Regions from separate parts of the Mycolicibacterium sp. XJ662 genome, predicted to be linked through region 2. Evidence: riboswitches for the same ligand, from Rfam matches in the RefSeq annotation. Region 2 holds a riboswitch; each other region holds the start of a gene.
The links. Region 2 has a riboswitch for cobalamin ahead of ABQE93_RS23320 (FecCD family ABC transporter permease). Riboswitches for the same ligand answer to the same signal wherever they lie in the genome.

Region 1 (5,681 bases), on a different contig from region 2:
CACCGCACCGGGGATGTGGCCGCGCGCGTGTGCGGCGCGGCCGTCGGGTTCTGCCAGCTCCCAACGGACATCGAGGATCGTCGGCCGCTCACCCGCCTCAAGGCGCTGCGCGAGCGCGGTGGCGCCGATCAGGACATGCTCACAGGTCACCCGATGATCGTGCCACCTCACCAGGTCCCGTCGCTTCGCTCGCCCCATATGCTGTCCGGGGTGAGCAGCCACGCGTTCAGTCCCGCCGAGCGGCGCGCGGTCTACCGGGCGATCGCCGAGCGCCGTGACATGCGACGCTTCGTGCCGGACAGCACGGTCGACGAGGACGTGCTGGGCCGGTTGTTGCACGCCGCGCACGCCGCGCCCAGCGTCGGGCTGATGCAGCCGTGGCGGTTCATCCGGATCACCGACCGCCGGTTACGCAGGCAGATCCACGACCTCGTCGACGAGGAGCGGTTGCGTACCGCGCGCGCGTTGGGGCCGCGCGGTGAAGAGTTTTTGGCGCTCAAGGTCGAGGGCATCCTGGAATGCGCCGAGCTTTTCGTGGTGGCGCTGGGCGACGGCCGCGATGCGCACGTGTTCGGTAGGCGCACGCTGCCGCAGATGGATCTGGCGTCGGTGTCGTGCGCGATCCAGAACCTGTGGCTGGCGGCCCGTGCCGAAGGGCTCGGCATGGGTTGGGTGTCGATCTTCGAACCCGCCCGGCTCGCCGAACTGCTCGACATCCCCGAGGGCGCCGAGCCGGTGGCGATTCTGTGCCTGGGCCCGGTCCCGGAGTTTCCCGACCGGCCCGCGCTCGAGATCGACGACTGGGCACACGCGCGGCCGCTGGCCGATTTTGTCTCCGAGAACCGCTGGCGACCCGCCGCATTAGGCTGGAGGCATGGCTGACGCCAATGCCCTGCACATCGACCTGAACGCCGACCTCGGTGAGAGTTTCGGCGTCTGGCAGTTCGGTGACGACGCCGCCATGCTCGACATGGTGACCAGCGCCAACGTGGCGTGCGGCTTCCACGCCGGCGACGCGGCGACGCTGGCGCGCACCTGCCGGGCCGCCGTCGAACGCGGGGTGCGGATCGGCGCGCAGGTCGGCTACCAGGACATGGCGGGTTTCGGCCGCCGCTTCATCGACGTCGCGCCCGAGGAACTGACCGCCGACGTCATCTACCAGATCGGCGCGCTGCAGGCACTCGCGCAGGCGGCGGGTTCGACCGTGCGCTACGTCAAACCTCACGGTGCGCTGTACAACGCGATCGTCACCAACCGGGACCAGGCCCGCGCGGTGGCCGAGGCGGTGCACACCGTCGACCGGGAGCTGCCGGTGCTCGGGCTGGCCGGTTCGGCCTTCTTCGCCGAGGCGCAGGAGCTGGGCCTGCGCACGGTGTCCGAGGTGTTCGCCGACCGCGCGTACCGCCCTGACGGACAACTTGTTTCGCGCCGCGAACGCAACGCCGTGCTGCACGACGTGGACGAGATCGCCGAGCGGGTGGCGTCGATGGTCGCGACCGGACGGGTGGACGCGGTCGACGGGTCGAAGATCTCGGTCAGCGTCGAATCGGTGTGCATTCATGGGGATTCGCCGGGCGCGGTGGAGATCGCGAACGCGGTTCGGGCGCGGTTGCTCAAAGAGGGCGTCGAGCTCAAGCCGTTCTCTTGAGCCCGCAGTCGTGACATTTGGCACCACCGGATGCGCGGTAGTACAGACAGCAGCTGCGCCGCCGGAACTGCAGAACAGGGCCGGTGAGAATCCCTGTCCCGGTGAGTTTTCCGGTCGCCAACAGCGTTTCGGTCATCGCGACTATCCCAGGCTGCAGGTCCGGCCGTGCGGTGATCAGCGCGCGCGAGGCCGCGACCAACGCCGACGCTGCGTTGCCGTAGAGCAGTCCGCGAGCCAACTTGACGCGTAGCCCGTCGGCGAGCGGTTCGAGATGTTGTTCCACCACAACCTGATAAAGCGCATCGGCGCTGGGCACCACGGGTGCGGCGACGGCGTGCGCCAACCGCAACGCGGTGCTGTCGTCCTTGCGGTAGAGCTCGGTGAGGTCGGGTACGACGCCGAAGCCGAGCGCGCAGGCCAGCACCGGTGACCACAGCCGTGAGGCGTGGCTGAGCTGAACGGTCGAGGCCGCGATCCGGCGGTCGCGGCTGCGGTAGCGGTCGACGGTGATGTCGATGAGGTCCTCGCAACCGTCGGCGTAACAGCGCTGGACCGGCCGCCAGCCTCGGTCGTCGCCGCCGACCGTGATCGTGAAGAATCCGCCGTAGCAGGCGATTTCGGACAGCGGCGCGACGATGTTCACAGCCCGACCTCCTGGGGAAATCCGCCCCGGTTGTGGTGAGGTGGCGACGACGGTGAGTGTCTGGCTCTCAGGTCGCGTCGACCCGATCACAGTGGCGGGACCGCGCCGGAATTGCACCGGCTTCCTCGGATTCGCCGTCGCCTTTGCGCAGTGATATTGCCACAGGCGAGCCTGCGAATAGAGTTGCGGCATGCGTTTGAAGCCCGGGCGGCCGAGGTTGGCGGACTACACGCAGTACTTCGACGCGCCCGCGGCGAGCGCCGACTCCGCGCTGACCGTCACTTGGGCCGGGGTCGCCACGCTGCTCGTGGACGACGGCCGCTCCGCGGTGATGACCGACGGCTTCTTTTCCCGGCCCGGCCTGGCGGAACTGGGCCTGCGCAAGCTGTCCCCATCGGCGCCGCGCATCGACGGTTACCTGGCCCGGATGGGTGTCGACCGGCTCGACGCCGTGCTGCCCGTACACACGCACTACGACCACGCGATGGACAGCGCGGTGGTCGCCGAACGCACCGGCGCCAAGCTGGTGGGCGGCACCTCGACGGCCCATGTCGGTCGTGGTGGGCGGCTGCCGGAAGACCGTCTGATGGTCGTCGCGTCCGGCGAGACGGTGACCCTCGGCGACTACGACGTCACGCTGATCGAGAGCCAGCACAGCCCGCCCGACCGGTTTCCCGGCGTCATCACCGAACCGATCGTGCCGCCGGTGAGGGTGTCGGCGTACCGGTGTGGCGAAGCGTGGTCGACGCTGCTGCATCATCGGGAATCGGGCCGGCGCCTGCTGATCCAGGGCAGCGCCGGGTTCGTCCGGGGAGCGCTGGCGGGCCAGCATGCCGAGGTGGTCTGCCTGGGCGTCGGGCAACTCGGTCTGCAGCCGGAGCGCTATCTGGTCGACTACTGGACCGAGACGGTCCGCACCGTCGGTGCCCGCCGCGTGCTGCTGATCCACTGGGACGACTTCTTCCGTCCGCTGCACAAGCCGTTGCGCGCACTGCCGTACGCCACCGACGACCTGGATGTCTCGATGCGGGTGCTGTCGCGGCTGGCCGCCGACGACGGCGTGAAGCTGCACCTGCCGACGCTCTGGCAGCGCAGCGATCCGTGGATCTGACGCTGGCGCTGCTCGCGCTGGTCGTCGTGGTGACCTTTGCGGCTGTGCGCCCGCATAAGTGGCCCGAGGTGATCGTCGCGCTGCCCGCGGTGGCAATGCTGATCGGGTTCGGGGTGATCTCGGTTTCCGACGCGATCGCGGAGATCAAAAGCCTGTTGCCGGTGGTCGGCTTTCTCGCGGCCGTGCTGGTGCTGGCCCGGCTCTGCGACGACGAAGGCGTCTTCCGCGCCGCAGGAGCGGTGATGGCGCGCACCAGCGCCGGTAGTCAGAACCGGCTTTTCGCAAAGGTTTTCGTGGCCGCTGCGATGACGACCGCGGTGCTGAGCCTGGACGCGACGGTCGTACTGCTCACCCCGGTGGTGCTGGCGACGGCGCGGATACTTGCCGTACCCCCCAAAGCCCACGCCTACGCCACGGCGCACCTGGCCAACAGTGCCTCACTGCTTCTTCCGGTCTCGAACCTGACGAACCTGTTGGCGTTCACCGCGGCCGGAATCTCGTTTCTACATTTCACCGCCGTCATGGCACTGCCCTGGCTGGCGGCGATAGCCGTCGAATTCCTCGTGCTGCGCTGGGTTTTCGCCGGCGAGCTTTCGGTCCCGGCTACACCTGCAGTGGCTGCTCAGACGGTGCGCGTTCCGGTGCTGCCGCTGGTGATACTGGGATTGACGTTGCTCGGTTTCGGTGTCGTCTCGACGCTGGGGTTCTCGCCGGCGTGGGCCGCGCTTGCCGGGGTGGTGGTGCTCGCCACTCATGGCCTCCTGCGGCGCACCAGTAGTGTGCGCGGCATGGCGGCGGCGGCCGATGTGCCGTTCCTGGTGTTCGTGCTGTGTCTGGGTGTGGTGGTCGACGCCGTGATCGTCAACGGCGTGGGGGCCACGATGCGCGATGTGCTGCCGACCGGTCACGGCTTGGCGGCGCTGTTGGTCCTCGCGGTGGTGGCCGCGGTGTTGTCCAACATGGTCAACAACCTGCCTGCCGTGCTGGTGCTGCTGCCGCTGGTGTCGTCGCCTGCGGCCGTGCTGGCCGTGTTGATCGGCGTGAACATCGGACCGAACCTGACCTACATCGGGTCGCTGGCCAACCTGCTGTGGCGCAGCGTCGTCCGTCGTGAAATGCCGGCTCGTGCAGGTGAATTCAGCCGCATCGGGCTGTGCACGGTGCCGCTCACTCTGGTGGCGTCGGTGCTGGCGCTGTGGGTGAGCATCGAGCTGTTCGGCGTGTGATTCAGCCGCGGCGCTGGCGGGCGATCTCGGCGAGCACCACGCCCGCGGCCACCGACGCGTTCAGCGACTCCGTCGGCCCCGCCATCGGAATCGACACCACGGTATCGCAGTTCTCGCGGACCAGGCGTGACAATCCCTTGCCCTCCGAGCCGACCACCACAACCATCGGCCCCTCGCCGTCGAGTTCGTCGACCGTGGTGTCCCCACCCGCGTCCAGGCCCACCACCTGCAAGCCCGCGTCGGCCCAACTCTTCAGCGTCCTATTGAGATTCGTCGCGCGTGCCACCGGCAGCCGCGCCGCGGCGCCCGCGCTGGTGCGCCACGCCACCGCCGTGACCGAGGCCGATCGTCGCTGCGGGATCAACACGCCGTGCCCGCCGAACGCGGCGACCGATCGCACGATCGCTCCGAGGTTGCGGGGGTCGGAGATGTTGTCCAATGCCACCAGCAGCGCCGGGCCGCCATCGGCGGTCGCGGCTGCCAGAAGATCGTCGGGATGGGCGTAGACGTACGGCGGCACCTGCAGCGCCAGACCCTGATGCAGCCCGTTGGCGGCGATGCGGTCGAGGTCGTGGCGGGGCACCTCGAGTATCGAGATGTTCGAATCGGCAGCGATGCGAACGGATTCGGTCAACCGCTCGTCGGCCTCCGCCCCGAGTGCAACGTACAGCGCGGTGGCGGGGACCCCGGCGCGCAGGCACTCCAGCACCGGGTTGCGGCCCAACACGACCTCGGTGTCGTCGGTTTTGCGGGCCGGGCGCCGCGCAGCCTTGGCAGCTCGTTTGGCCGCAGGGTGATTGGGTCGCTTGTGCGCGGGCGGGGTGGCACCGCGGCCCTCCAAGCCGCGTCTGCGCACACCACCGGACCCGACCGTCGGCCCCTTCTTGGTCCCGGGCTTGCGCACTGCCCCGCGGCGCCGTGAATTTCCAGCCATCTACTTCGTGTACCCGTCCAGCAGCGTCCACTGCGGTCCGTCGGCGGTGTCGGTGACCTCGATGCCGGCTTCCTTGAGCCGGTCGCGGATCGCGTCGGCCTCCGCCCAGTCCCGTCGTT
Region 2 (5,681 bases):
AACTCAACGACACCCTCGGCCACGCCGCGGGTGATGAGGCGTTGGTGATGGTCAGCGCGACGCTTCAGGAGAACTGCCGGGCAACGGCAGTGATCTGTCGGCTCGGGGGAGAGGAGTTTGTGGTCGCCGACCTCTTTGACAGCCCGAACCCGGCCAAGATGGCCGAGCGACTGCGCGGAGCTATCGCCAGGATCCCGTTTTCGGTGACCGCGAGTATCGGCACCGCGGGCGCACCGCTTGATGGCTACTCGCCCAGAGACAACCTCCAACTCATCGATGCGATGATCCGCACTTCGGACATGGCGATGTATGAGGCCAAACGCGCTGGCGGCAACCGCGTCTGCCACCATCCGACGCTGGTATCCGTCGACCGCGAAACAAACTGAGCGGTCAGTAATCCCAGACGGCAGGTACACATCGGAACACGTCGCCTGCGGAGGCCACCCGGCAGACCGACGGGAACGGCAGGTGAGTGGCCACCATCGACTCGCCGGTCGCCGCCAACTCGCGCAACAGGCCGACCCGCACCCGCACCGACTCCTCAGGATCGTGCTCAAAGCCGTTGTGCCACTCGGGGTTATCGAATCCTGGTGCGAACACAGCGTCGCCGGCGAACGTCAGCCGCTCGCCGCCGGAGGCGAGACGGACAATGCTGTGTCCCGGAGTGTGGCCTCCCGTACGTGACACGAGCACACCCGGCGCCACTTCGTACTCCATCTCGAACGTTCGCAGCTGGCCGCGGTACTCATCTAGGAACTGTGCGGCGACCCGCCGAAGCACGTCCGGCACCGGCTGAGGCATGTCGGTCCGGGAGAAATCGGGTGCCTCCCAGAACTCGGCCTCGAGGCTCGCCACGTGGATTTTCAGATCCGGGCGAAGCCGCTCCTTCAACCCTTCGGTCAGCAGGCCGCCCACGTGATCCATGTGTAAGTGGGTGAGCACCACGTCGGTCACGCTTGCGGGATCGATTCCGGCGGCCTCCATCCGCCGGCCCAACTGCCCGGCCCGCGGAAAGTCCGGAAACTCCAAGCCCAGCCCGGCGTCGACGAGGATGGTCCGCTGACCGCTGCGCACCACGACCACGTTCAGCGGCCAGTCGAGCACGTCCGGTGGCAGGAACCTGTCGTTCAGCCAACCGTCGAACTCGACTGCGTCGGCGTTGGTCGCCATCGTCTTGCTGGTGATCGGCAATACTCCGTCGCTGATCACCAACACCTCGATGTCGCCGACCGCCACCGCATATCGCGAGGGCACCAACTCGTCGAGCCCCTGCGTACCGAGGTGGGAAATGTTGTCCAAGCTCATGGTTCTCCTCCTGAGCGCCTCGTCCCGAAGACATGGGATTGCCCTGTCATTTCCGTAGAACGCCCCGCAGTGCGAGGAGTTATCCAGAGGGGACGGTGACCACGAGTTCGTGGTCACCGGTGGCCCAGGCGGATTCGAACACATCGATGCTGACTTGCTCGCCGCGCGTGTCGTCGCTGCCGCTGTCGCCGAGATAGACCGCGTCATTGTCGAAATCGATGGCCGCGACGGTGATCATGTGACCGCAGTTGGTCCGGTCGCCTTCGGTGTCCCAGATGATGCGGGAGTTCACGCACACCATTGCCTGTTGCCCGTTGCCGAGATAGCCGGCCAACGCGTCGATGCCGGTGTCGAGCCCGCCGTCGGCGGCTTCGGCGTCGTTGGTGTAATCCGCGTCGATCCCATAGTGCTCCAGGAGGAGCAGCAGATCGGTCGAGCAGGTGCCGTGACCGACGCCGCCGTCGCTGGGGTCGACACTCTCGTCGTACACCGGTTCGCCCGGTGAGCACTGGCTGGGCGTGGCGGCCGCCAGGTCGATGATCTCGCGTTCGGTGGGGGCGGTACCGGTGACTTCACCGACGACCATGCGAGTGGCCATCAGACCGCAGTCGCTCTCGCTCTGCTGCGCCCAGAACCGGGTGGCCGCCGCCGGGTCCCCGTAGACGCCGCTGACGATGGTCGTCTCGTCGTCCTCGGTGTCGTCTTGAATCGCATCGACGCTTCGCGGGGTACGCGGTTCGTCGTGCCCGCGGCAGGTGAACGACGGCGCCTCCGGAGATGCGACCTCCGGCGGTTCGGCGGGTTCGGTCGTGCCTGCGCAGGCGACGCCGGCCGCGACCGCCAAACCGGCGATAACCGTGGCAACCAACGTTTTCCGGCTCGGCTCATTTCCTCGGCGCACTGCCACCGGGTGAAATTAGCAGACGAACTGCCGGATACACGCGTTTATCTCGTCGGGGATCTCGATCGGCAAGGCGTGGGAAGCATTCGGCCAGAGGTGATACCGCCACGCCGGCACCACGGACTGCATTCGTCGAATACCCTTTTCGGAATCGTGAACGGTGTTGCCCGCCAGAAGAACTTGGACCGGGATAGATACTGAACGCAACAGACGATCGCTGGGGAAGCGCAGCGCTGGTGTGCGCACCGGCGGCGCGAAGGCCGCGAATCCGGCCGTGAACAACCGGGCAAGCATGTCGATGGAACTGCCCGGGGCGGGGTGACCCGCAATCCATGCCGCGGCTCTTCCGGCTCGCACGGAACGTGGGCGCGACATTATGAGTGCAAGACTTCGCCAGAACGTTGCAGAAGTCCGCGCCACCGTGCTGGCCGGATCAACCAGTGTCACGGTCGCCAGCCGACCGGGCGCACGCGCGGCAGTGTGGGTGGCGAGCCAACCGCCGTACGAATGCCCGACCAGGTGGACTGCACGCAGTCTCAGCCCCTCGAGGACTTCGTCGATGCTGCGTGCGCAATCTGCGGGAGCGAACATCGTTTTCGACTGAATGCTTGCCCCGGGTTGGCCCAACATATCCAACGTGTAAACGGTGAAATCGCTTGCCAACCCCGCGACTTGCTCCCACCACATGGCCGACGTCAGGAAGAACCCGTGGATCAGCACGACGGGTACGCCGTCGGCCGGCCCATGCTGATATACCCGAACGGTGCCGAACCTGGTTGGTACGTCGTGGACAACGTCCGGTGGTGCAGTCAGCGTCCGCAGCTCGTCGTAGGCCGCCAGATAGTGCCTGCGCGCGTCGGCGCTCCTGAAGCCGCCGTCGCCTATACCGAGCAAGAGCACCTCCCGCCGACGCGTCAACGCACGTTCGAGCCACGGTAAACGGTCAATAAGCCTTCTTACTGCAAATCGCCATGAGGTAGCCTCAACCGTTGAGAACGGTCACATCCGTGTATGCGGGTGTCAGGGAATCCGGTGGGAATCCGGAACTGGCGCGCAGCGGTATGGGGGACGGGCTCGACATTAGTCACTGGGAGGCCACTGGACTCCTGGGAAGGCGTCGAGTCCGGACGATCCCGAGTCCGAAGACCTGCCGTTCTCGCTTGTGTCCACCGGTATCTCGCGCTCGGATACCCCGGCATATTGAGGCAAGTTCTCGACGTGACTGTCACCGAGAAGACACTTCGTCGCACCGGCGCGACGCCCGTGCCGACGGTGCGACGTGTCTCGGTTGTCGCACTGACCACGGTGCTCGCGATCCTCACGGCGGTGAGCATCGTCGTATCGGTCGCGTTCGGCGCCGAGCAGATTCCGCTAGGTGACGTGTGGCGCACCGTCATCGGCCGCTTCACCGGCGCAACCGTCGAGACGGGATACGACGTCATCGTCTGGGATCTGCGCTTGCCGCGCTCGGTGCTGGCGGCGATCGTCGGCGCGGGTCTGGCGCTGGCCGGCGCCCTGATGCAGGCCCTTGTCCGCAACCCGCTGGCCGAACCGTATCTGCTGGGCGTCTCGGCGGGTGCGGCGGTGGGCGCGACGGCAGTGATGACGCTGGGCGCGCTGGCCGCGCTGGGGATATGGGCGCTGTCCGGTGGTGCGCTGATGGGCGCGCTGGTCGCGGCGCTGACCGTCTACCTGGTGGCGCGCGCCCAGGGCGGGCTCACCGCGCTGCGCCTGATCCTGTCCGGCGTGGTGCTGTCGTCGGCGTTCATGGCGTTGTCATCGCTGCTGGTGTTCACCGCGGGCGATCCGCACGCCGCCGAGAGCGTGATGTTCTGGCTGCTCGGCAGCGTCGCCGGTGCGACGTGGGCGAAGGTGCCGCTTGCCGGTGCGGTGGTGCTGATCTCGTTCATCGGGGCGCTGCTGATCCATTCGTGGCTCGACGCCTACGCCGCAGGCGCCGACACGGCCACCTCCCTCGGCGTGCCGGTACCCGCCCTGCGCAACGCACTGTTCCTGATGCAGGCGGTTCTGGTCGGCGTGCTGGTCGCCGTTTCCGGCGGCATCGGGTTCGTCGGGCTCATCGTGCCGCACGCCGCGCGGCTGGTGGTGGGGGCGACGCATCGCGCGATGCTGCCGGTCGCCGTCTGCACCGGGGCGTTGTTTCTGGTGTGGGTCGACGTGATCTCGCGCGAGATGGCAGCACCGCGGGAGATGCCGCTGGGCATCGTCACCGGTCTGATCGGCGCACCGGTGTTCCTGTTCCTGATGGGGCGCAGGCGCTACGAGTTCGGGAACAGCACATGAGCGATTCGGCGGTGTGCGCGAGAGGCATCGAGTGTCGCCGCGGTGGCAGAACCGTGGTGGCCGGTGTGGATCTGACGATTCCCCCCGGCACCCGGCTGGCGGTGGTCGGGCCGAACGGCTCGGGCAAGACCACGCTGCTGCGTGTCCTGTCGGGCTTGGACACTCCGGCGGCTGGGACGATCCGGGTCGACGGGGAAGATCTGCACCGCATGCCCGCCCGGCGCCGGGCCCACACGATCGCGGTGGTCGGGCAGGAGGAGCGGCCTTCGGGTGAGCTGACGGTCGCCGAAGCCGTCGGGCTGGGGCGGACCCCGTACCGCAATCCGTGGTCGGGCGCGGGGCTAGGAGAGCAGGGCATCATCGACGACGCGCTGGACGCCGTTGGGCTGCGCGGATGGGGCGACCGGTCGTGTTCACAACTCTCCGGTGGTGAACGCCACCGCGTCGTGCTTGCGCGGGCGCTGGCTCAGCGCACATCGGTACTCGTACTCGACGAACCCACCAACCACCTCGATGCCGCTTGGCGGCTGAGGTTCATGCGGGTTCTCGATGACCTCGAATGCACGGTCGTCGCCGCGATGCACGACCTCGACCTCGTACTACGGCATTTCGACGCGGTCGCCGTCGTCGCCCACGGGACCCTCTTCGCGCACGGGCCACCCACCGAGGTGCTGAACTCGCGGCTGCTGTCGGAGGTGTTCGACGTCGCCGGCGACGTCATCGCCCATCCCATGACGGGACGGTGCCATCTCCTGCTCACCCACGCCGATCCGGCATTCAACCAATCGCGAGGTATATGACAGTGGCACAACACGTTCGGGCCAGCCTGACCCTTTCCGCACTATTGGTGGGCTTGAGCACCGCGTGCGGCTCGCCGACGGACGCATCCTCGGCAGCCGACACGGTCAGCGTCACCAACTGCGGTGAGGAGGTCACCTACGACCAGCCGCTCGAGCGATTGTTCGTCAACGACGGCGGAATGATCGCGATCGCACTGGCCGCGGGCGCGCGTGAGCAGATGACCGCGGTCAGTTCCATGGCCCGCGACGTGGACGTGCTGCGCCTCGAATACGGTTCGCAGGTGGACGATCTCAACGAGGTCGCGCCGGCACAACCGACCCTGGAGAACATCGTCGGCGCGCAACCGCAGGTGCTTTTCGCCGGATACAAC
Region 3 (5,681 bases), on a different contig from region 2:
GCGTCTGCAGCATCGCCGACAACCGTTGGCGCGGATCGGCCTCGAAGTTTTCCTCGAACCGGCGTCGTCGTTGGTCGTGAAGGTTGCCCCAGGCGTGCGTCAATGCGGCCCGGTATTCCGGCATATCGGTGAAGTGCCAGTAGAAGCTGCCTTTGGTGACCGACAGCCGGTCGCACAACCTGCTGATCCGCAGCGCGGCCGGACCCCCCTCGGCGAGGACCGCGAAACCGGCCTGGATCCAGTCGTCGGCCGTCACCCGCCGGCCAGCACCGGTCGGCGCCGTCATGGGGCGAGCATACGCTGGTTATTGACACCGACGAATATATTCATTGTGGCAACCGCGGCCGCCTGGTAGGCGCCGCCGCTCGTCGGCTCCTACTCCGGCCCGCCCGACCGGAGGCACCCGTTTTTAAAACCCTCGTGCCAGCGCGGCGGCCACGGTTGCTATAGCTCGGGACCATACCATACGGGCTGGTACGGAATGGCCGGTTTCGCGCGGAAGTCTGCTGGCGCACAACGCTTCTGACGCCGCCTCCGGCCCGGCTGCCCGTCCCGGGCGTTTAACGGCTCCGCGAGTGGGCAACCGGAGGTGCGTGGAGCCCGATAACACCGAATCCGACGCCTCGCCCAACGACGCCGGCGGGGTCGGCGACACCCTGCGCCCGATGGAGGCGACCGATTCCGACGATGTCCGCAACGTCGACGGCGACGAGGTGGTCGATCCGCCCGAGGACTGGGCCGCCGCCGACCAGATCGCCGCCGAACCCGATGGTGAGTCCCTCGACGAGAAGTTGGCCGCCGAGCGGGCCGAGCAGACCCCGACGCCGTCCGCTGAAGGCACCGACGACGTCGAGCGCATCGACCCCGAAAGCCACGGCCGCAGCGAGGGCGATGTCGACGGCGCCCCGGAGGACGGCAGCTCGATCTTCCCGGTCGTCGAGTAGCGGTCAGGCCATCGGGGTGCGCAGCACCAGCATCGAGCGTGCCTCGACGGTGACCTTCGCGCCCGCCGCGACCTCGGCGCTCTCCTCGTCGTCGCCGGCTGCGGTGTCGATGACGGGAAGCCACGCCGGTGCGTAGTTCTTCGCCGGGAGGGCGAACTCGATCGGCTCGTGGTGCGCGTTGAAGCACAGCAGAAACGAGTCATCGAGCACCCGCTGACCCCGCACGTCCAGATACGGGATGCCGTGACCGTTGAGGTACACCGCGATCGACTTGGCGAACCCGCTCTCCCAGTCCTCGTCGCTCATCTCCGAACCGTCGGGCGCTAGCCAGGCGATGTCGGGCAGACCGCCGCCGCCGCGCCGGCGCACGGTGTCCCCGGAGAAGAACCGTCGCCGCCGGAACACCGGGTGGGCGGCGCGCAGCGCGGACACCGTGCGGGTGAACTCCATCAACTCGGTGTCGGCGTTGGCCCAGTCGATCCAGGACAACTCGTTGTCCTGGCAGTACACGTTGTTGTTGCCCTGCTGGGTGCGGCCGAGTTCGTCGCCGTGGCTGATCATCGGCACGCCCTGCGACAGCAGCAGCGTGGTCAGGAAGTTGCGCTGCTGGCGCGCCCGCAGCGCGTTGACCTCCGCGTCATCGGTCGGGCCTTCGACACCGCAGTTCCAGGACCGGTTGTGGCTCTCGCCGTCGTTGTTGTCCTCGCCGTTGGCCTCGTTGCGCTTCTCGTTGTAGGACACCAGGTCCCGCAGCGTGAACCCGTCGTGTGCGGTGACGAAGTTGATCGACGCGACGGGCCGACGCGCGGTGTGCTCGTAGAGGTCGGCCGAGCCGGTCAGCCGGTAGGCGAACTCGTCGAGGGTGGCCGGCTCACCGCGCCAGTAGTCGCGGACCGTGTCGCGGTACTTACCGTTCCACTCGGTCCACTGCGGCGGGAAGTTGCCGACCTGATAGCCGCCGGGCCCGACGTCCCACGGCTCGGCGATCAGCTTGACCTGGCTGACCGTCGGATCCTGCTGCACGAGTTCGAAGAACGTCGACAGCCGGTCCACGTCGTAGAACTCGCGGGCCAGCGTGGAGGCCAGGTCGAACCGGAACCCGTCGACGTGCATCTCGGTGACCCAGTAGCGCAGCGAATCCATGATCAGCTGCAGTGAGTGCGGGTGCCCGACGTTGAGGCTGTTGCCGGTGCCGGTGTAGTCCATGTAGTAGCGCTTGTCGTCCTCGACCAGCCGGTAGTAGGCCGCGTTGTCGATACCGCGGAAGCTGGCCGTCGGGCCCAGGTGGTTGCCCTCGGCGGTGTGGTTGTAGACGACGTCGAGCAGCACCTCGATGCCGGCTTCGTGCAGCGCGCGCACCATCGCCTTGAACTCCTGCACCTGGCCGCCGGGGTTGGGGCTGGAGCTGTACTTGGAGTCGGGGGCGAAGAAGCCGATGGTGTTGTAGCCCCAGTAGTTGGTGAGGCCCTTCTCCAGCAGCGTGGAGTCGTTGGCGAAGTGGTGCACCGGCATCAACTCGAGCGCGGTGACCCCCAGCGAGGTCAGATGCTCGATGATCACCGGATGCGCGACGGCCGCGTAGGTGCCGCGGATCTGCTCGGGGATGTCGGGATGCGTCTGGGTCAGCCCCTTGACGTGGGCTTCGTAGATGACGGTGTCGGCGTACTCGTAGCCGGGCGGGCGGTCGCTGCCCCAGTCGAAGAACGGGTTGATGACGACGGATTTCGGCATGGATGCCGCGGAGTCGTCGTCGTTGCGGCTGTCGGGTTCACCGAAGGTGTAGCCGAACAGCGCCTGGCCCCAGTCGAAGTTGCCGTCGATCGCTTTCGAGTACGGGTCCAGCAGCAGCTTGTTCGGGTTGCAACGCTGTCCCTCGGCCGGGTCGTAGGGGCCGTGCACCCGGTACCCGTAGCGCTGGCCGGGTTCGATGTTGGGGATGAAGCCGTGCCAGACGAACCCGTCGACCTCGGGCAGCGTCAGCCGCGACTCGGTGCCGTCACCGTCGAACAGACACAGCTCGACCTTGTCGGCGACCTCGCTGAACAGTGTGAAGTTGGTGCCGGTGCCGTCGTAGGTGGCGCCGAGCGGATATGCCTTACCGGGCCAGACTTCCAAGATTGCACTCCAGTGATCGGTGAACGAGACGATACGGGGGATGCCCAATCGCGGCGCATCGCAACCGTGGCGCTCCAACGTGAAGTTGTGCTCGAAAACCGCGCCGGATTCGCGCACAAGCTCACGTTCGGCGCCAGGAAATCCCCGTCGGATAGGCTGGGCAATGCAGCTGGTCTGCCGGCGCTGCAGTTTTGGCGTCGGCATCGAGCCACACGTGTGGCGAGAGGGAACCCGGTGAGAATCCGGGACTGTCCCGCAGCGGTATGCAGGAACGACCGCCGTCATCAGCACTGGCCTCAACGGGCTGGGAAGCGACGGCCAGTAGGGGCACTTCGGTGCGTGCCTGCGAGTCCGAAGACCTGCCGGCTGTACCGGACGCGCCGCGTCCGGTGGTTCCTCGCCTCGTGGAATGGGCAGTGGCCGAAGCGGTTACCTCCGCGTTCGGTGCGCGTCCCGTGGCGATGACCATCCGCCGTACAAGAGGACCGCGTCATGAACACCACCCCTTTCAGCGCCACCATTCTCGGATCTCCCCGCATCGGGCCGAACCGCGAACTCAAGCGCGCCGTCGAGAAGTACTGGGCAGGCAACTGCGATCGCAGCGAGCTGGAATCGACGGCCGCGCAGCTGCGCCGCGACACCTGGGAAGCCCTCGTCGCCGCCGGACTGGACTCCGTGCCGGTGAACACCTTCTCCTACTACGACCAGGTGCTCGACACCGCGGTGATGGTCGGGGCGCTACCGCCACGCGTTGCGGGGGTGGCCGATGATCTGGACCGCTACTTCGCCGCGGCCCGCGGCACCGACGAGATCGCACCGCTGGAGATGACCAAGTGGTTCGACACCAACTACCACTACATCGTGCCCGAGCTGGGTCCGGACACCCGCTTCACGCTCGATGCGACCAAGGTGCTGGCCGAGTTGAAGGAGGCCCAAGCGCTCGATGTGCCCGCCCGCCCGGTGCTCGTCGGCCCGATCACCTTCCTGGCGTTGTCCAAGGCCGTCGACGGGGCCGACGCACCGATCGAGCGGCTCGACGAGCTCGTCGCGGTGTACGGTCAGCTGCTCGGGAAGTTGGCCGATGCCGGCGCGGCATGGGTGCAGATCGACGAGCCCGTGTTGGTGACCGACATCCTCGACAACAGCGCGGAGCTGGCCGAGCGCACCTACGCCACCCTGGGTCGGGTCACCAACCGCCCGGCGCTGTTCGTCGCGACCTACTTCGGTGAGCTCACCGATGCGCTGCCCGCGCTGGCCCGCACGTCGGTGGAGGCCATCGGCGTCGACCTCGTCGCCGGGGGAGTGTCGGCGGTGGCGGCGGTGCCCGAGTTGGCCAACAAGATCCTGGTGGCCGGCGTCGTCGACGGACGCAATGTCTGGCGCACGAACCTGGAGTCCGCGCTGGCCACGTTGGCGACGCTGATGGGCCTGGCCGAGCATGTGGCGGTGTCGACGTCGTGCTCGACGTTGCACGTGCCGTACTCGCTGGACGCCGAGGACGGGTTGGACGCGCAGCTGCGCAGCTGGCTGGCATTCGGGTTCGAGAAGGTCAGCGAGGTGGTGGCGCTGTCGCGCGGTATCACGGTCGGCCGCGACGCCATTTCGGCCGAGGTCGCCGCGTCCAACGCCGCCGTCGCGTCGCGGCGCTCCGACCCGCGGCTGACCAACGCGGATGTGCGCGAGCGGATTTCGTCGATCGCCGCCTCCGGCTCCAAAAGGGGGCCGGCCGACGAGCGCCGCGCCGCCCAGCAAGACCGGCTGCAGCTGCCGGTGCTGCCGACGACCACGATCGGCTCGTATCCGCAGACCTCGGCCATCCGGGTGGCCCGCGCTGATTTGCGGGCGGGCAAGATCGACTACGCCGAGTACGTGCGCCGGATGAAGGCCGAGATCGCCGAGGTGATCAAGCTGCAGGAGGAGCTCGGCATCGACGTGTTGGTGCACGGCGAACCGGAGCGCAACGACATGGTGCAGTACTTCGCCGAGCAGCTCGACGGGTTCTTCGCCACGCACAACGGTTGGGTGCAGTCCTACGGCAGCCGCTGCGTGCGCCCGCCGATCCTCTACGGCGACGTCGCCCGGCCGAAGCCGATGACCGTGGAGTGGATCAGCTACGCGCAGTCGCTGACCGACAAGCCGGTCAAGGGCATGCTCACCGGCCCGGTGACGATTCTGGCGTGGTCGTTCGTGCGTGATGATCAGCCGCTGGCCGATACCGCGGCGCAGGTCGCGTTGGCCATCCGTGACGAGACGGTCGATCTGGAAGCCGCGGGCATCGGGATCATCCAGGTCGACGAGCCGGCGCTGCGCGAGCTGCTGCCGCTGCGGTCGAAGGACAAGGACGCCTACCTGCAGTGGGCGGTCGATGCGTTCCGGTTGGCGACCTCGGGTGTGGCGGACTCCACGCAGATCCACACGCACTTGTGCTATTCGGAGTTCGGCGAGGTGATCGGCGCGATCGCCGCGCTCGACGCCGATGTGACGTCGATCGAGGCGGCGCGGTCGCACATGGAGGTGCTGGAGGATCTCAACGCCGCGGGGTTCGCCAACAGCGTCGGGCCCGGTGTGTACGACATCCACTCGCCGCGGGTGCCCGGTGCCGACGAGATGGCGACGTCGCTG

Region 1: another riboswitch for cobalamin. It lies ahead of ABQE93_RS07175 ((2Fe-2S)-binding protein); the one in region 2 lies ahead of ABQE93_RS23320 (FecCD family ABC transporter permease).
Region 3: another riboswitch for cobalamin. It lies ahead of metE (5-methyltetrahydropteroyltriglutamate--homocysteine S-methyltransferase); the one in region 2 lies ahead of ABQE93_RS23320 (FecCD family ABC transporter permease).

Annotation. Positions count from the first base shown of each region.
Region 1 covers NZ_JBEFTL010000001.1:1,519,131-1,524,811, reverse strand. Annotated here, with positions in the region: gene ABQE93_RS07190 (sulfurtransferase) at 1-150, opposite strand, end outside; gene bluB (5,6-dimethylbenzimidazole synthase) at 211-882, shown strand; gene ABQE93_RS07180 (LamB/YcsF family protein) at 875-1,648, shown strand; gene ABQE93_RS07175 ((2Fe-2S)-binding protein) at 1,632-2,291, opposite strand; cobalamin riboswitch at 2,326-2,445, opposite strand; gene ABQE93_RS07170 (MBL fold metallo-hydrolase) at 2,482-3,402, shown strand; gene ABQE93_RS07165 (SLC13 family permease) at 3,393-4,628, shown strand; gene rlmB (23S rRNA (guanosine(2251)-2'-O)-methyltransferase RlmB) at 4,630-5,562, opposite strand; gene cysS (cysteine--tRNA ligase) at 5,563-5,681, opposite strand, start outside.
Region 2 covers NZ_JBEFTL010000011.1:146,747-152,427, reverse strand. Annotated here, with positions in the region: gene ABQE93_RS23340 (GGDEF domain-containing protein) at 1-386, shown strand, start outside; gene ABQE93_RS23335 (MBL fold metallo-hydrolase) at 391-1,305, opposite strand; gene ABQE93_RS23330 (hypothetical protein) at 1,385-2,173, opposite strand; gene ABQE93_RS23325 (alpha/beta fold hydrolase) at 2,222-3,100, opposite strand; cobalamin riboswitch at 3,186-3,375, shown strand; gene ABQE93_RS23320 (FecCD family ABC transporter permease) at 3,470-4,510, shown strand; gene ABQE93_RS23315 (ABC transporter ATP-binding protein) at 4,507-5,310, shown strand; gene ABQE93_RS23310 (ABC transporter substrate-binding protein) at 5,355-5,681, shown strand, end outside.
Region 3 covers NZ_JBEFTL010000001.1:1,155,119-1,160,799, forward strand. Annotated here, with positions in the region: gene ABQE93_RS05400 (TetR/AcrR family transcriptional regulator) at 1-286, opposite strand, end outside; gene ABQE93_RS05405 (hypothetical protein) at 594-944, shown strand; gene glgX (glycogen debranching protein GlgX) at 948-3,092, opposite strand; cobalamin riboswitch at 3,241-3,440, shown strand; gene metE (5-methyltetrahydropteroyltriglutamate--homocysteine S-methyltransferase) at 3,552-5,681, shown strand, end outside.